One region of the Prochlorococcus sp. genome, then DNA from elsewhere that is predicted to be linked to it. Evidence: predicted binding sites of a transcription regulator. Region 1 holds the regulator's gene; each other region holds the start of a gene.
What was found. Region 1 encodes NtcA, which controls nitrogen genes in cyanobacteria. Its sites were predicted from a motif close to GTANCNNNNGNTAC; they were not measured.
Positions count from the first base shown of each region.

Region 2: a site for NtcA is predicted at 1,628-1,641, ahead of ACTF45_RS03225 (DUF4278 domain-containing protein). Genes of this name have one in related genera too.
Region 3: a site for NtcA is predicted at 2,202-2,215, ahead of ACTF45_RS04515 (DUF4278 domain-containing protein). Genes of this name have one in related genera too.

Region 1 is NZ_CBFHHZ010000001.1:501,838-507,958, reverse strand. It holds gene ACTF45_RS02660 (DUF3769 domain-containing protein) at 1-830, opposite strand, end outside; gene ACTF45_RS02655 (photosystem II reaction center protein I) at 857-985, opposite strand; gene psbN (photosystem II reaction center protein PsbN) at 1,114-1,266, opposite strand; gene psbH (photosystem II reaction center phosphoprotein PsbH) at 1,346-1,546, shown strand; gene pth (aminoacyl-tRNA hydrolase) at 1,744-2,355, shown strand; gene ACTF45_RS02635 (DUF3146 family protein) at 2,356-2,613, shown strand; gene ACTF45_RS02630 (hypothetical protein) at 2,594-3,031, opposite strand; gene ACTF45_RS02625 (DUF3084 domain-containing protein) at 3,038-4,003, opposite strand; gene ntcA (global nitrogen regulator NtcA) at 4,065-4,799, opposite strand; gene ACTF45_RS02615 (cob(I)yrinic acid a,c-diamide adenosyltransferase) at 5,002-5,577, shown strand; gene dcd (dCTP deaminase) at 5,583-6,121, shown strand, end outside.
Region 2 is NZ_CBFHHZ010000002.1:23,342-29,462, reverse strand. It holds gene ACTF45_RS03240 (malate:quinone oxidoreductase) at 1-894, opposite strand, end outside; gene ACTF45_RS03235 (NifU family protein) at 936-1,181, shown strand; gene ACTF45_RS03230 (hypothetical protein) at 1,203-1,463, opposite strand; gene ACTF45_RS03225 (DUF4278 domain-containing protein) at 1,720-1,893, shown strand; gene ACTF45_RS03220 (methyltransferase domain-containing protein) at 1,970-2,764, shown strand; gene ACTF45_RS03215 (aminotransferase class V-fold PLP-dependent enzyme) at 2,796-3,977, shown strand; gene ACTF45_RS03210 (SDR family NAD(P)-dependent oxidoreductase) at 3,960-4,664, opposite strand; gene ACTF45_RS03205 (UDP-N-acetylmuramoyl-L-alanyl-D-glutamate--2,6-diaminopimelate ligase) at 4,748-6,121, opposite strand, start outside.
Region 3 is NZ_CBFHHZ010000002.1:257,703-263,823, forward strand. It holds tRNA gene ACTF45_RS04495 (tRNA-Ser) at 2-91, opposite strand; gene ACTF45_RS04500 (NAD-dependent DNA ligase) at 258-1,007, shown strand; gene ACTF45_RS04505 (hypothetical protein) at 1,499-1,648, opposite strand; gene ACTF45_RS04510 (hypothetical protein) at 1,775-1,939, shown strand; gene ACTF45_RS04515 (DUF4278 domain-containing protein) at 2,017-2,118, opposite strand; gene ACTF45_RS04520 (hypothetical protein) at 2,427-2,621, shown strand; gene ACTF45_RS04525 (RNA recognition motif-containing protein) at 2,626-2,883, opposite strand; gene nrdJ (ribonucleoside-triphosphate reductase, adenosylcobalamin-dependent) at 2,969-5,302, opposite strand; gene ACTF45_RS04535 (class I SAM-dependent methyltransferase) at 5,435-6,121, shown strand, end outside.

The DNA.
Region 1 (6,121 bases):
AAATAATTTAAAGAAGACTTGAATCTTAATTGGTCTTTTCTAGAGATAACTTCAAGTGAATTGATCTCTATCTTAACTTGCTTTAATTCAATTAAATCATTAGTAAAAATAGCTTTTTCACTCTTCCATTTTTTTCCATCAATTTCTATTTTATCCGTTAAGAATATCCAATTTTTTAAAGCTCCAGGGGTATTTAAAACTTTTTCCTTAAATATCTCTTTTGAAATTTCAATATTTTTAATATCTGAAGTTTCAACATTAGAAAACAAATCATCAATAAGATTATCTGTTTTTATTAATCCTTTGACATCGAACAAATAACCTTTCTTACTATTGAAATCATATTGAAATCTATTCATCTTGAATAGTTGCTCACCAATACTCAAAGAAATATTTCCTCTAGCACTTACAGTCTTTTGCCTTTTATCATAAATTAGACTGTCTGCTTTAAGAATTTTACCTTGATAAAAAACAAGAACATTGCCCTTTGCCTTTAAAATATTATTTTCTTCAGATTGTATTTCAGATTGGATCTCTAACTCGTTTTTGTCATCAAAAGAGTTGGCTAAAAGTGTTTGCGACCCATCCTTATAAGGATGTAAGATCTCATTTTTAGAATTACTTTTATCGTTATTTTCAGATCTTGGAAGTGGTGTTTTACTGGAAACATTTATGTTTTTTGGAAAAACATTATTAATCCAATTGACGCTTTTTGATTGAGAAAAATTTTTTGAATCAATAGCAAAAAATTGTGTTGCTTTACTCGAAGGAGTTAAGTTTATTAATGCGGAAACAAAGAATATAGCTTTAATTAGTTTTCTAATCTTCAAAATGTTGAACAAATTAAAAGAGGAAATTAATCTTGAGGACTTTCTAAGTCTTTTCTATTAGGTGTTCTTGTAGGATCACTAGCTAAAAAACCAAATAGAAAGATTCCTACAAAGAAAAAAACGATTGTGTAAACTGAAATTTTTAAGGCGAGCATGGAATTGCAATTACTAACAGATTTATATCCTATTAAATTTATATTTAAATCATGTGAAAAGGTTTACTTTTTGTATTTTTGGTAAATTTTGAAATACTTTCTACATTTATAATCTTAGTTAAAAAACCCTAATCATCATGATCGTCCCAGGGATCAGTTAGTTTCGCCGCTTTTGGACCGAAAGCTGTCCATAGTCCAAAACCCGTTAAAGCTAATAGTACAGCCAGTATTGTAACTGCTACAGAAACTGCAGGATCTGGTGCGGATGATAAAGTTTGCATCAATTTTAGTAAATTTGTAAACAATTTATGTATTAACTCTTATACAATAACGAAATATATTTGATTTAGAGAAATTACTATGGGCCAAAAAACTGCATTAGGAACTCTTTTAAAAGCTATTGGAAATTCAGGTCAAGGAAAAGTTGTTCCTGGATGGGGAGCTGTTCCTATTATGACCGTAATAGGTTTACTTTTACTAGTTTTTCTTGTTATTCTCCTACAAATTTATAACCAATCTTTACTCCTTCAGGGATTCTCAGTCGATTGGAATGGCAATTAAAATTCTTAAATTACTTTAAATTATTTTTGTAGAGTAATTAAATTTATATTATGTAAATATTTTGTAAATAGGTAAAAATTTATAATTTCATTAAATAAGAAAATAAAATCTTTATTTTGTGTTCTCATTCACAATTGAAAACCCTTATTAAGTTTCTATTTTATAATTTATAAAAATTTACATATAAAATTGTAATTATGAATAGTAATGAGAAATTTATAATTGGTTTGGGGAATCCTGGTAAAGAATATATTAAAAATCGACATAATATTGGTTTTTTACTACTTGAAAATTTTTCGGAAAAATACGATTCTAAATTTACTTTGAAAAATAAGCTTAAAAGTTATTATTCAGAATTCAAAATAAATAAATTTACTTATAGATTATTTATGCCAAACACTTTTATGAATAACAGTGGAAATGCTGTAAGGGCGATAGTGGACTGGTACAAAATAGATTTGGATCGTCTTTTTATAATAGTTGATGATATTGATCTACCCCTAGGTAAAATTAGATTTAGGAAAAAAGGAAGTTCTGGAGGACATAATGGACTTAAAGATATCATTAATAAATTGCAGACTGAAAATTTTAATAGAATAAAAATAGGTATAGGATCCCCACCCGTTAATGAAAGAAAGAAAACCTTCAATACTATTTCCCATGTCTTAGGAAATATATCTTCAAAAGAAAGTTTTACTTTGGATAGAGTTTATAAAAAATTAATCGAATCACTCATAGAACTAAATGATAAAAATGAAGATTATATTATTAGTGAATTAAATTCCTTCCATAGAGAAGAAAACTTATAAATGAAAGAGAAGCCTGAGACAACTGCACATGTAAGTGTTAAAGAATATTGTTTCACCAAAAAAGAAGTAAAAGGAGTTGTGGAAGCAAGCGATTTCAAGTGGTCCTTCACATGGTCATTTGGAAAAGGAGTTTTGTTTGTAAACCCACCTTTAGGCAGAGCATTAATTGAAGATTCATTATTGAGATTTTTTTTAAAGAAAGATTATGAACTTGAAGCAGGAAATGAATATAAATTCATTATTTCAGCCAAGTTTTAGTCTTAAGTTTTTCACTTACATCAAATTTAATTTTGAAATAATCTTCCATAATAATTAAAGCAGCTAATGCATCTAAATTTTTATTCAAAATAAATATCTCTCTTGGTAAAAAACATTTTATGCCCATTAAGGGGAAAATTTCAAAATATCTTTCTTTAGCCCTATAAGTTGAATTTTTTTCTTCAGCAATAATCAAATTAGGATCAAACTGATTTAAATATTTTATGTAATTTTTACTACTTGTTCCATTACCAATTAACAACTGAACGTTTTTTCCGCTTTGATATTTTTTTTTAACATATTTAAAAAGTAGATGACTTTTAATAACTATTGCTTCATACACTTTTTTTTCTTTGATATCCGCTATTATCACTCCACATTTAGATATCCCTGGATCAATAGATATAACTCTAGACATCTAAGATTATGGATAATTTATATTTAGTTCAACAACCACTGGTTGAGCAGTCTTACTGTTAATCAAAGAGACTACTTCTAATTCAAAATTAGTTTTATCATTTTTATTTAAGAAGTCTTTTAATTCTTTTATAGAATCGCCTCGCAATTTAATTTCATTTATAAGTGAACCTCTTCTCTTGATTTCGGCCAAACTAGAAGATAGAAGAAAATTTACCTTATCACCAAAATCTTTTTTATTAAAATCTTCTTGTTTGAAGTCAATTCTTGTTATTTTTTCACCTTTTCTAACTATTATCTTATTTTCTGTTATTTCAGGAAAAGCATACACAAAATTTTCTCCTGTTAAAACATTCCTTACAGATTTTATATTAATTACCCAATTACCTCCATTTAAAATAGTATTTTGAATATCTTCTATATGATTTTTTCTCAATAACAATAAATTGGAAACTTCTTTATTTTTTGGTTTAACTATCTTATGAGTATATCTATTGGCATTAATAATAATATTTTCTATTTTAGATTTAATATCTTCTAGGTTAGAAGAACTTATCTCTGAAATAATTAAAGATTGCCCACTTCTTATTACAAATTTCCCGCTTCTTAATGCAATTATATTCCTTTCTAATTGCTTAAATTCAGTCTCTTTAGCTTTTATTTTATTTTCTAGTTTTTCTCTTTCTTTTTCTAAAGGTATCAAAACTTGTTTACTTTCTTGAAGTTTTTTCTGTAAATCTCCTAACCTAAATAGCCCTACTCTCCACTGTCTATTTACTAATATCATTAAGAACAAAGATGAAGCACTTATCAGGCTGCCTGTCAAAATTGTAATTAAAATTGCAGTTTTTTTTGGTCTTAACTTTAAAATGCTTAATCTAGCCTTACCTATCTTAGAACCTAATAAGTCACCTAACGTTGAGATTAAACCTCCAAGTAGTAATAAGAAAATAATGAAAAGCCAACCAGACACAATATATTTATATATTTAAATATTTCATACTCATCATAATAGAGAATTGATTGATTAAATATCAATTAAATCTTTTTGAAAGTGCTATTGGATCAAAAACTGTAATCTTCTTTCTTTCAATAGTTAGTAATCCTGAATCTTTCAAATCTCCTAATAATCTTGTAATGGTAACTCTTGTAGAACCTATTGCCTCTGCTATAGCTTGATGAGAAAGTCTCAAATCAATAGTAATACCCTTTTCACTTGCCACTCCAAAATCTCGACACAAAACCATCAAAAAACTTACTAGGCGAGATGACATGTCTCTATGTGTAAGAGTTTCTATCATTGTTTCTGTTTGTAGAATCCTGCTTGAAAGGCCTTGCAAGAGTAGTAGACCAACGGATGCATCTGCTTCAATTGCTCTCAAAACAGAATTTGCAGGAGCTGTAATCATTTCAACTCTTGTAAAAGCAATAGCATGATAAAAACGATCAGACCTATGTCCAGTTAGGAGAGATAAAACTCCAAAAAGGCTATTTTCCCTTAACAATGCAACAGTAATTTCTTCTCCTGATTCATAAACTCTTGATAACCTTACTGCTCCTCTTCTTATTAAATAAACTCTTTCAGCAGGATCTCCTGGGAAAAATATTGTTTTCGATCTCTCAACCATTTCTGTACTAGCTCCTTCAAGACCTTTTATGACTTCCATTAATGTTCTATTAATCGGAAAACGTTCACCAATAGTATTAATAGTATTTTGTCCGGAAGGTTGCGGAGTTAAGCGGCTGAATCCTCTAGAAGCAGGTGACATAAATATCTTTACTATTAAAAAACTTAAGAAGACAGCAAGAAATACCTTGTATCAACAGTAACACTTTTCAATTCTTATATTTTTTTTTAAATTATTATAAAAAAAATTCTTTATTCTAAGAAGCTACTTTAAGGAAAATTACACTATATGCAGTGTTATAAAATTCTAACTATACTTAATATAGAAAAGTAAATTCAAAATAATGGTAGCCAGTTCGTCAAATAGTTATCTAACAAGTAATCATGAAGTTGTAAACATAAATAAAAATAAAGAATTTAAATTAAGAAACATAAATCAAAATGGTCAAATTCAGATTTATCAATCTTCATATCGAGGCAGTTATTCATCCATTATCAGAGATTCACTAAGAAATGCAGCTTTAGGAAGAAAAGTACTTTTAGTTCAACTAATGAAGGGAGGCGTAAAACAAGGAATTTCCAATGCTCAAAAACTTTGCGGTAATCTTACCTGGATAAGATCTTCTAATTCTTATGATCAATATGAGCCAGAAAACATAAACAATAATATTTCTAAATCTATTAATAATTCAATAATAGAATTATGGAATTTTTGCAAAAAAGAATTACTTTATGGAGAATATGATCAAATTATTCTTGATGAAGTTTTTCTAGCTGTCGAGATGAATATTATCAGTAAAGATGATTTGATTTCAACACTTGAAAACCGATTTATATCAGGAGATGTAATCCTTACTGGTACATCCATTCCAAAAAATTTCTTGTTAATGGCTGACCAAATTACAGAACTTCGCTCATAGAAATTATGCTCAAAAATGATCTCTGGATAAACCAAAAAGCTTCTGAAGGCATGATAAATCCTTTTCAATCAAATTTAGTCAGACATCTAGATCCTAATAATAAAAAAAATGCAGTTTTAAGTTATGGATGTTCTTCATATGGCTATGATTTAAGACTTTCTTCTAAAGAGTTTTTAATATTTAAGCATGTCCCGGGAACTGTTATGAATCCAAAGAAATTTAATCCTGATAATTTAGAAAAAACCATTCTTCACGAAGATAAAGATGGTGAATTTTTTATTTTACCTGCTCATTCTTACGGCCTAGGAGTTGCTTTAGAGAAAATGAAAGTACCAGAAAATATTACCGTGATTTGTATCGGTAAAAGTACTTATGCTCGTCTCGGAATTATAGTAAATACAACTCCAGCCGAGGCCGGTTGGGAGGGGCATCTTACATTAGAGTTCAGCAACAGTTCCGGTGCAGATTGTAGGATTTATGCAAATGAAGGTATTTGTCAACTATTATTTTTTGAGGGTGATCCTTGCTCTACAACATATGAAGA
Region 2 (6,121 bases), on a different contig from region 1:
TGCATTATGTTTTTCCGTTAACGACTTTTCCTCACAAATAAGCCATTTTCCACTAACAGGAAAACCACCATATATTTTAGCTTCTGGAATTTTAGATTTTTGCAAAAAGTTTATTGTTTTGCCTCCAGCTCCAAGGAAAACATATGAAGTGCTCAGGGAAACTATTCTATCTAGTGAACGAACTTTTAATTTCCATTGTTTTTTATCTGTTTTCTTTAAATCTATTAATTCTGTGTTATAGCTGATTTCAACATTTTTATTCTTAGAAATATAATTTAGATATTCTCTTGTTAAAGCCTCAAAATTGATATCTGTTCCTCTTTTTATTCGAGTAGCTGCAACTTTATCTGATGCATTTCTACTATTAGTGATAAGTGGTGCCCATGATTTTATTTGATTAAAAGATGATGAAAATTCCATGTCTGCAAACTCTGGATATTCAGACATTGCTTTAAATCTTTTTTTTAAAAAAGAAATATTTTCAGTACCTGTGACAAAGCTTATATGAGGAATAAATTTTAAAAATTTTTTAATATCTATCTTCCCAGTTGCATACAATGAGGCCCATAAAGACATTGAATTTTCAAAGGAACGATTTATAGAAAGAGCTTTGTCTATTTGTAAATCTCCATTTTCATCTAGGGGGGTGTAATTTAATTCGCAATTTGCAGCATGACCAGTTCCTGCATTATTAAATGCACCAGTACTTTCACTACCTGGTTTATTTAACTTTTCTATAATTAATATTTTTTTTGCAGGTAAAATCTCTGTAATTAATAACGCAAGTGTTCCGCTCATTATTCCTGCCCCTACCAATATCGCATCATAACTATTATTTTTATTTAGGATGTTTTTAGAAGTCACAACAGAAAAATTATTTTTTTTGCAATTAATCGCATTTCTTTCTAGGCTTATTATAAAGTTAATTCAAAATTATGAGTACTGAAACATTACCACTTACAAATGAAAATGTAGAAACGGTTTTAGATGAACTAAGACCTTTCTTAATATCAGATGGAGGTAATGTAGAAATAGCAGAAATTGATGGTCCCATTGTTAAAGTAAGACTTCAAGGAGCATGTGGAAGCTGCCCAAGCAGTACCATGACATTAAAAATGGGAATAGAAAGAAAGCTAAAAGAAATGATTCCTGAAATCAGTGAAGTAGTCCAAGTTTTGTGATCTATTTTTTGAAAATCTTTTTTACGACTCTTTACTTAATTCCTTAGTTAATGATGATTTAAAATCTAAGCAATTTATAGGAAGACCTTGACCTATAGCTATTAAAAGAGGAGCTAAAATTCCTAATGTAAATACTAAATTTGACTGATTAACTTCATTTTTACTTAATGTAAAAGTTATCAAATAAATAATAGTAAAGTATGCATGTAAAGAAAAAAATTCTTTTGGTTTTAAAGCGGGCCATCTCAAAGTATTTCCCAAAAAATATAAAAACCCTGTCATAAATTTAAATTAATAAGTAAAGCGGAAATTAAATATAAACCTAATCCCTTTTAGATATAAAGCACACCAAAATTTACTTAAGATAATAATTAAAAAAAAATTAAAAAATTATTTCTATCCGTAATATCTGGACAGTAACGCAAAAATACGCTTATAATTAAAAAGTAGCTATTGCTACATTTCGTTCACCCTCTTTAGAGGGCGCAGTTCGAGTCATACCAGGGAACGGGGGATGGCCGTTTTGTCACATCGAAACATGACTACTTTAACTTACAGAGGTAAAAACTACGTTCAAAACAAAAAGGCTGCAATTAAGCAACCTGTTGAACTTACCTACAGAAGAAACGTATACACCAATAGAATGGATGACGCTTCTTCAACTAATGAAAAGGCAGAATTAAATTACAGAGGTGCTAACTACACTAAATAATTTTATTCCAAAAAGAAAAAACCCCTAAATAGGGGTTTTTTTTTGGCTATATTAATTAATAATCAGAATTATTTTAATGTCTAGCGATTGCTGCAATACTGATGAGTTAAATAAAAATTTGAAAGGTCTTGATCATAAAGATGCTATTCAAGAAAGGTATGGTTCTGCTGCATTAGAACAAGAGAGTTGTCTTTGCACACCTGTTGGTTTTAATCCTGTTTTACTTGAAGCAATTCCTGAAGAAGTAATTGAGAGAGATTATGGATGTGGTGATCCAACAAAATATGTAAAGAAAAATGATATTGTTTTAGATCTTGGTAGTGGGAGCGGCAAAAATGCCTTTATTTGTTCTCAAATTGTTGGGGAAAAAGGGAAAGTAATTGGGGTTGATCAAAATCCTGATATGCTTAAATTATCAAGATCTGCTTCAAAAAAGTTTTCAGAAAAGATAGGTTTCAACAATACAGAATTTCTTGGAGGATCAATTGAAAATCTCGATGAAATAGATAAAGATTTAAATCCATTAATCGCAGACAAATCAGTTGATATCATTTTAAGTAATTGCGTTTTAAATTTAGTAAATCCTGAATCTAGAAAAAATCTTTTAAGAAATATAAAAAGAGTTCTTAAAGATAATGGAAGAATAGCCATAAGCGATATTGTCTCAAGTAAAAAAGTTCCTTTAAGATTGCAAAATGATCATGATCTATGGACAGGATGTATTAGTGGAGCGTGGTATGAGCCAGAATTCCTAAATGATTTTAAAGATCTATGTTTTAAAAACTTAGAATTCGCGGAGAGAAGTAATGAACCTTGGAAAGTTATTGAAGATATTGAATTTAGAACAGTTACTTTAGTAGGGAATATTTAGCCCTTCTCAAGAAATTTAATTTTAAATATGAATGACAATTAATTTAAGAGATCAAATACCCGCATTAAAAAATAAATATTACTTCAATTATGGAGGTCAAGGACCATTACCAAAATCTTCTCTAGAAGCAATAGTTAAAACTTGGGAAATCATTCAAGATTTAGGACCATTTACAAATGATATGTGGCCTTTTATTTATAAAGAAATATTGATCACAAAAAGAATAATTGCGGAAAAATTAGGTGTTAATTCAAAAAATGTAGCTTTAACTGAGAATATATCTTCTGGAATGATTTTGCCTTTTTGGGGTATAAAAGTAGAAGAGGGAGAAGAATTGTTAATAAGTGACTGTGAACATCCTGGAGTAGTAGCTGCAAGTAGAGAATTTTGTAGGAGAAATAAATTAATATTCAAAATTTTACCAATCCAAAAAATTAAAAATCTAAACGATGAAAATATAATTTTAGAGATTTCAAAAAATCTAAATAGTAAGACTAAGATCCTAATTATTTCTCATATTTTGTGGAACTTTGGATATAAAATTCCTTTAAAACAAATTTCTATCGAATTAAAAAATAATCGCGCAAATTCTTATCTACTTGTTGATGGTGCTCAAACCTTTGGTCATATAAAAATTGAAGATGAAGTTTTTTATTCTGATCTATATTCCATAACTTCTCATAAATGGGCATGTGGTCCTGAAGGACTTGGAGCTATTTATGTCTCAGATAGATTTATTCATGAAACAGATCCAACAATAATTGGTTGGAAATCATTAAAAAAAGAACAAGGAATTTATGAACCTTCAGATAATCTTTTTCATGAAGATGCAAGAAAGTTTGAAGTAGCTACCTCTTGTATTCCTTTACTTGCAGGTCTTCGGAATTCTTTAGATCTTTTGGATAAAGACTGTACTGAAAAAGAAAAAAGCAAAAATATCAAAAGATTAAGTGGAAGACTTTGGGATAGTTTAAGTCAATTTAAAGAAATTGAATTAGTTTTAGAAAAAAAATACTTAAATGGGATAGTTAGTTTTAATATCGACAATATTGAAGATAAGTACAAATTTGTGAAGAAACTTGGAGAAAAGAAAATTTGGATTAGAGTTTTAGAAGACCCAAAATGGTTTAGAGCATGCGTGCATCAGATGACAACAAACGATGAAATTGATTTACTTTCTGAAGAAATAAAAAAATTACCAGGGAATTTCTGAGCTATCCCATGCAATAAATTTTCCGGTAGATGCTGGTGATTGATTTTTAATAATATTGATCAAGAATTGGGATGATTTTTCTGTACTAAATAATTTATGTTCTGGAACAAATTTATGAAAAGGTCTAGATAAATCAGTATCTACTGTCCCTGGATGAAGCAATGTAATAGTAGCTTTTGGAAAACGTCTAGCCCACTCAATACTCAAAGATTTAAAAAACTGATTTTGCGCAGATTTTGCAGCTCTATATGAATACCAACCTCCAGTTTGATTATCTCCAATGCTTCCAACTCTTGCACTTAAACTCGCAAAATTAAAATCACTATCTTTTGGTATAAATTCTTCAATAGCTTTAGCTAATAAAATAGGAGAAAAGGCATTTATTGAAAAACTTTCCATCATATTTTTTTTATCAAGATGTTGTAATCTTTTTTCTGGCTTAAGATTTTCACTATGAAGTCTTCCAGTAGCGTTAACTACCAATCTTAATTTTGAAGAATGATTCGAAATTTTACTTTTAAACTGCAAAAGTGATTGAGAATCCTCTATGTCTAATTCCCAAAAAGAATTAAATTGACTTTTTCTTCCACACAAAACGACATCCAATTCTTTTTCACTTTTGCTCAGATCTGTAGCTAGTTGGGTACCGATTCCACCAGAGCCTACAACCAACGCTAAACCTTTCATTTTTGAAGAATAAAATTTTTTTTAATTCTAAGAAACTTTTCTTGTGATTTGTGCAAATAGCTCTCTTATTTGCTTAAGAAATTTTATTTGGATTTACTTTTTTCTTCTAAAAATTTATAAGCAATTTTTCTATCATCAAAATCAATTATTTTATCATTAAGAATTTGATAGTCCTCATGCCCTTTGCCTGCGATTAAAATAATATCTTCTTTTTTTGCAAATTCAATAGATTCCTTTATTGCTATAAATCTGTCAATTTCAATTTTTATTTGATCTCTTTTTTCAATACCCTTTAAAATCTCACTTACTATTTTTTCAGGGTCTTCTGATCTTGGATTATCTGATGTAATGAAAACGTAATCAGAAAACTCTTCAGCTATTGATCCCATTAAAGGCCTTTTACTAGAATCTCGATCTCCACCACATCCAAAAACAGTTATAAGTTTTCCTTCACAAAGTTTTTTAATTGATTTCAAAACTTTCTTTAAACCATCAGGTGTATGAGCATAGTCAACAATTACATTTGGTAGTAATGCTGAAACATCATTATTTTCGATATCAATTTTCTCCATTCTCCCAGGAGTACCAGGGAAAGATTTTATTAATCTTGATAAATCTTTTAAAGAGAAATTAAGTTTATACAAAATTGTTATTGCTTGAATTGCATTCATTAAATTAAACTCTCCAACTAGTGGAACAAAAAGGTTTATTTTTTCTTCAGGGGTATGAAAGATGCATGAGCAACCATTTCCAGTAAAAATTTTATCTGTTACATAAAATAATTCTTCATTTTTAAATTCACTCTTAGTAATCTTTGTAGAGACTAATGACGATCCCTTTTCAAGGTCAGATGATAATTTAGATATCCAGAGGTCATCATGATTTAATACGGAAATTCCATCTTTATCTTTTAAATAAGGTGGGAAAAATAATTTTCTTTTTGTTTGAAAATAAGATTCCATATCTGAGTGATAATCAAGATGATCTTGAGTTAAATTAGTAAAAATAGCTGCTTCAAATTCGCAGCCGGATATCCTGTTTTGAGCAATAGAATGAGAACTTACTTCTAATATCGCGAATTCAGATTCTGCCTCAACAGCAGCATTTAATTTTTTTTGAAGTTTATCAGCGAAATCAGTTGTATGAGAAGCCACCTCAGAGAAGCCAGGCCATCTATTAAATAGGGTCCCAAATAATGCAGTCTTTTTTCCTAATTTTTTTAAAAGATATTCCATTAAAAAAGTAATTGTCGTTTTTCCATTTGTACCCGTAACACCAATAAGTTTGAGTTTTCTTGAAGGCCTATTCCAAAACTCAGCGACTATTTGACCAAAAATATAATCTAAATTATCCTCTATAACCAAAATCCTTTCTCGATCAATAGATCCAATTTTCTTTTTTGCAGCAGATCCAATAATGGCAGCCTCTGCACCATTTTCAATTGCCTCAATACAATA
Region 3 (6,121 bases), on a different contig from region 1:
ATGGCGGAGAGGGTGGGATTCGAACCCACGGTACCGTTGCCGGTACGCTAGTTTTCAAGACTAGAGCCTTAAACCACTCGACCACCTCTCCTGGTGAAAAATATTAAATTTTTAACTTTATAAGTATAGCAAAAGAAGGTTAATTTTTTAGAAAACTTTTGTGAAACTAATGTATAATTTCATATGAAATCTGTTGATATAACTAGATATCAATCTAGTTTTCAAGAAATATATGATATTAAAGGAGCCAATAAATTATGACAACATATCTTGAAGAGAGACTCGAATGGTACGACCACAATTACAGAATAGGCAATGCCTTAATTACAGATAAACAATTTGATCAGTTAGAAAAAAATCTTTTAAGAATAGATCCTGATTGCGATTACTTTACTAATAAAAAATCTCTCCCATTACCTTCATTAAAAAAGAATTCTATTGATGAATTCTTAGAAGGATTGCTGCCTGATACTCGATTGTTAATAGAGCCTAAGATTGATGGCATTGCTATTGCTTTGCAATACAGAGATGGCAACTTAGAAAAGTCCATTTCTAGAAAAGGTATAGATGTCACAAACAAAATTGCTGAAATTCAAGACATACCCCTCAAACTTCCTGTTTCAGGAATTATGCAAATTAGAGGCGAACTTTTCACTCCAAATAGATCTCCCAACTTTTCCCAAAGAATTGCATCAGGCTTCGTCCGAGCTGCAGCAGGGTCTCCAGAAGGTATCAGCTTTTGCGGTTTCCAAATTATTAATGGAAAGCTTAATCAATACGAAACCATTCAATATCTTAAAAAACTTGGCTTCAACACCCCAGACATTAAAAGCTGTAATTACACAAGCCAAGTCCAAGTCTTTAGGAAACAATGGTTAGATAAAAAATTATTTACTGACTATCCAACTGACGGAATAGTTGTAAAAATAAATTCTAGAAAATTACAATTAATTAGAGAAAAATCAAGTATAAATTATCCCTACTGGCAGATCGCTATAAAGGATTAAGGTTGTATTTTGGAATAGGTAAAAAAGGAGATCTTCTTTTTAAAGACTCGTTATAAAGAAAAAACAACATGTAGCTGCGAGTGACCACTACACAAAAGGTGAAAAATGCTAGAGCCACACAAATAGGGCAATGTGGAAATCCCATTACGATTACGTTCTAAAGTTTGTTTTTCATTCTGTCTATAATATTTATCATTTCATCTAGCCATTCTGAATTACTTTTTGATTGTCTCTTATGATTTTGACTTCTTTGAATACTCATAAAATAAACCTTTTATAAATTTCGTTCATATTATTGGAAGAATTTATTGGGATCAATAAGCAAAAATACTAGATTGATTGATATGACTATGTTCTATTAATAAATCTATACAATTAACAAAAAAGGAAAATAAGGGTATCACTCGATATTATTCTTCATGAGGGAACTAAAGAACAGGTTCTTGTTTTTTCAATGAAGAAGATATTAGATTACTTATTATCAAAATGAATTAGCCAAAATTAACATTTTGTTGAAATATCCCAAATAAATTATTACCAACTATGGCAGCAATAATTAAAACAAAGGCTACTATCGCAAAAAGAGCACTTACATCTTTAATATCATAAGGAGTTTTAAATAGAGGTTTTTCCTCTGTCATGATTTTCCTCTTAAGGTTTAATATTTAATCATCTTATATCATTGTTTGAAAGTACAATTGAGTATTTCTTCGCTTGACTTCATAGGTGGACTCGTTTTAGAGAGTAACTAGTTACAAAGGAAGGTTATGAAACTTACAACACCTTTTACCATCCTCAACAATTCACTGAATGACATATGGAGGATGCACGATTTTAATTATCAATTACCAAAAGATACTTTTAATGAGTACTGGGATGAGGAATGTATTTTGCATCCTACAAATTCTCATTGTAAAATTTATGATGGTTAGTTATAAATTGAGCATCTGATATTTTGAGCAATAAAAAAAGGCCACGTAACGTAGCCTTTTTTATTTTTGTATAGTAATTAACTTGTGTAAGCTTTGCCTCTATAAGTTAATTCTGTATGCTGTTTTTTTGCAGCTACTTTGTTTTGGACGTATTTTTGTCCTCTGTAGATAAGTGTCATCTATTTTCTCCGGTTTCGCCCAAGTCCCCGTTCCATGGCTTGAGTCGATTTGCGGCTTGCATTATTACAAGTTGAACGTTTTGGTAGCGGTTGCTACAAATTAATATTAACACACAGGTAATTTTTTGTGAAGGCTTTAAATGACATTTTTACTGCTAAATCGAAGAAAATTTATCTATTAAGTGGGATGAAATCTTTTTTTAGAATAATTTAATGATTTAGACAGGTTACATTTTGTTCAATTAATCTATTTATTTTTAATAACTTTACTTTTTAAATGTAAAATTCAGAGGATTATAACGATGTTTATGTTCTCAAGAAACAAAAAATCTCCTAGTAAAAAAGCTCAAGTAGTTGAAGAAAAACCTTTGTATGCGCAGTTACTTCCATTCGCGAATGTCATGACTGAGAAGGTTCAAGTGGTTAATGCTTTGGCTTTTACTTTAATAATGGGTGTTTCAATTTTTGGGATAGCTCTTTGGAGGCTTTCTGCTCTGACTTAATTATCTAATTTTTCAGAGAATTAATTTTTAACTCTTTGTCGTTAATCATTGTAATTAGCCACTTAGAAGCTAAAGCTCGAGATATAGATCTATTTTTAAGAAATCTACATATATAAATATGTAGATTTTTTTCGTTTCTAGAGTTAAATTTCTCTTCAAATTCTAATATTGACTCTTTTGTATTTCTTTTCCTAAGCTCGTCAACTAAAGCATGAGTAGATGAATCATTAAAAAATTTACCAATATTTAAGCTTAATGTCATAGTCAATTTATATACCTACTTAAGATGTAGCCATAAATTAAATTTTTAAAAACAAAATTTAATTAATTTACAAATAATTTAATATTTAATTTTCTGGTTTAGCTAACGGAAGTAAACACTTATCTGAATCACAACCAGCTGGTCCTGCTTCGGAGAGCTCTCCAATATCATATTTATTAAGTGCATCAAAGAAATCATTATTTACTTTCCTTTCAGTTACCTGTTCCTGCAAAGATAAATATTCCTCTTTACTTATAGGTTCAAAAGGTAATCTTGGGAATGTAGCATTTGCACTGAATCGAGCTAATAATGCTGCAGAAATATACCCTTCGTTATTTTCTATCGCATTATGTATTGCTTTTGCTAAATCTTCAATTTCACTTTCTCTAAATTCAACAGTTGCAGAAGTATTATGTTCTGTATAAAACTTTTGAACTTGCATATAAAAATCGAATTGTGCAAGGGCAGAGAAGTTATTAATATCTATTTGATCTGCTCCTTCTATGTTTGCCCAACTTACTTCTGTTGGGATTTCAACGAGCCATTCAGTACATCTTGGGTCAAATGGATTATCAAGTAAACATCCTTTTTCATCTTTATCGGATTGAGATGGAACAACAGAGTAACCATAATCCATACAAGCTAAAGCAATAGGATCATTCTTTCTGAAAGTTATTCTTCTTAAAAATCTTTGTGCTTTAGGTGGATGCCATCCAGGAGCAGCTCCAGTTAAAAGACTTTTGGTGCCAGCAGGTTGAACTGTTGTGCATCTATTAGGTCTTCTGAGATTATGTTTGTCGCAGTATTCCCAAACAGTTTCTTTTACAGTTTTTCTCCATGAATCTAAGAATTTAGCTTCTTGCTTTTTAAATTCTTTTCCTTCTTCGTTGTCAGGTCTCCCAGCTTCCCACCATTTCAACCAAGGGGTTCCAAACGCATGTACAAAGAAATCAAATAATCCTGTAAAACTAACTCCTACAATAGGATCATACTCCCTACTTTTTCTATATCTCTCAACTTCGAATTCATGATTTAGCAAACATGCCACTGAAAGAGCTGCAGCTTTAAAGGCTTTTTTTTGTTCTTCAATATTTTCCGGATCTATCTGATTTAGGTGAACTTCGGCCAAGTTACAATGAAAATCGTTGCCTAATATTTCTCCGCAAGGATTAAGTCCATATCTACTCATTCTATGATCTAGTTCTTCTTCAGAAAAAGGTCCGTAATTTAGATTAATCCAATTTCTAGCTTCCTCTTTACCTTGTTCCGAATATATTTCTATGAATTCATTTTTGAGATCTTCTCCGTTCAAAATATCTGCATTTGATCTTGCTATTGCTTCTGGAGCAAATTGAATTGCTCCTTCACCTGAATGAAATTGCTTGGTTACAGCATCCAGAATTGTTTGATAAGAAGGCTTTGTATGATAAACCCTTGTATGATTTGCCATTCTAAGAGCGTCCTTTTCGGGATCGATTCTCCAATTACCGTCTTCGTCTTGACTCCATAGATTCTCTTTAGCTGATGCTGCTTCTTTGTCATCAGATGCAAACTGCCTCATGCCAGCGCTTCTTCTTATATTACCTGCAACTATTGTTACAGCTGCTTCGTCAATAAGTAAGCAACACTCAACTGTATTTAGCTTTCTACCAATCGCTTTTCCTAATAGAGAAGCAACTCGAGAGTATAGATCCTTTAATTTAATAGGATTCGCCATACCTCCAAAACCTTTTAATGATTCTCCTGCTGGCCTAATATCTTCTAAGTTAATATGAACATTAACTTCTTTCTCAAGACTTTCATTGCTTGATGCTTCAAGAAGATATTTATAACTATCTACCCAGCCTCTTCTGCTATCCCCAACTTTTATAAAAATATCATTGCCTTTAATTTCTAAAGAAGATTTTTCCTGCCTTTGATCTTTAGGAGTTATTCCTACTTCGCTTACTGATTTAATAGTTATTTTATTTTTTACTGTTGGAAGCTTATTTATAAAATGGGGTTCTATTATTGCTCCTGTGCCGCAACCCATCATTGCTAAATCCATCATTAAGGCAAAAGCTTCCCAATCAATTAAATTTGTCGAAGTACAATTATATGCTCCTGAAAAATTCTGGTTTTTATTAATCCATGGAGTCCCTCCGATCCATAACCATCTTCCAGATGGTTGAGCCTTTTGGTTGCTCTGCATTTCTCTCATTAACATCAATTCTTGATCAGAGAGTTTTCCTAATTCTTTTAATCCAGATAAATTTCTTTCTCCAACTTCACTCCAATTCTCTCTTTTCCCGGAAACTGTCTTTCTGCTATATGACCTAAAGAAGACAGGATAAGCAGCAGGAGCTGTTTTTGGGAAGTCATCTTTTCTAAGATTATTAGAATTGCTCTCGGAGGAAGCTTTATTTGGTGCAATTGTCACGATAAAAAAAGTATGTAAATTTACCCGTAAAGGAAGAATAACTCTACCTGTGGCGTCTGCAACTATTCTTACCACTATTTAACGGTTTGTGTAAAAATATGTTTATTATGAAATCTTTGTTCACGGAAGTTTATGGAAAGAACTGTTGAACCTGAATTAATGGAAAGAGAAGACCAAGTTGATTCTTATGCTAAAGCTGACTTTTCAGAGGGAGAGAATAATCTTATTAGTCAAATAAATCATTACTTGATTAAAAATAATATTCATTTGAGTGAAAAAGAATTGATTGTTGATTTAGGATGCGGACCTGGCAATATTTCTGAAAAGTTATCAACTAAATGGCCTAATGCCAATGTTATTGGTATTGATGGCTCCAAAGAGATGATTCGAATAGCTGAGTTAAATAAAAAGAATTCCTTAAATCGGAGTCGATTAAAAAATTTGCGTTACATTTGTGCAGATATAAAAAGCCTTAAATCAAGTGATATTTCTTTCGAAAAAAATATAAGTTTATTAGTCAGCAACAGTTTAATTCACCATATTACTTATCTGGATGATTTTTTTAATTGCATAAAGAGATTATCAAGTGATTTGACTATAAATTTTCATAAAGATCTTAAAAGACCGATTGATAAACAATCAGCCTTATATTTAAAAGAAAAATGTGGGGAAAAATATAATGAAATTCTGACTAATGATTATTACGCATCATTAAAGGCTTCTTACACATCAAAAGAATTAAAAGATTTTATTTTTGAGAATAAATTATCCTCTTTAGAAGTGTTCGAAGAAGGTGATCAATATTTAGTCATTTATGGT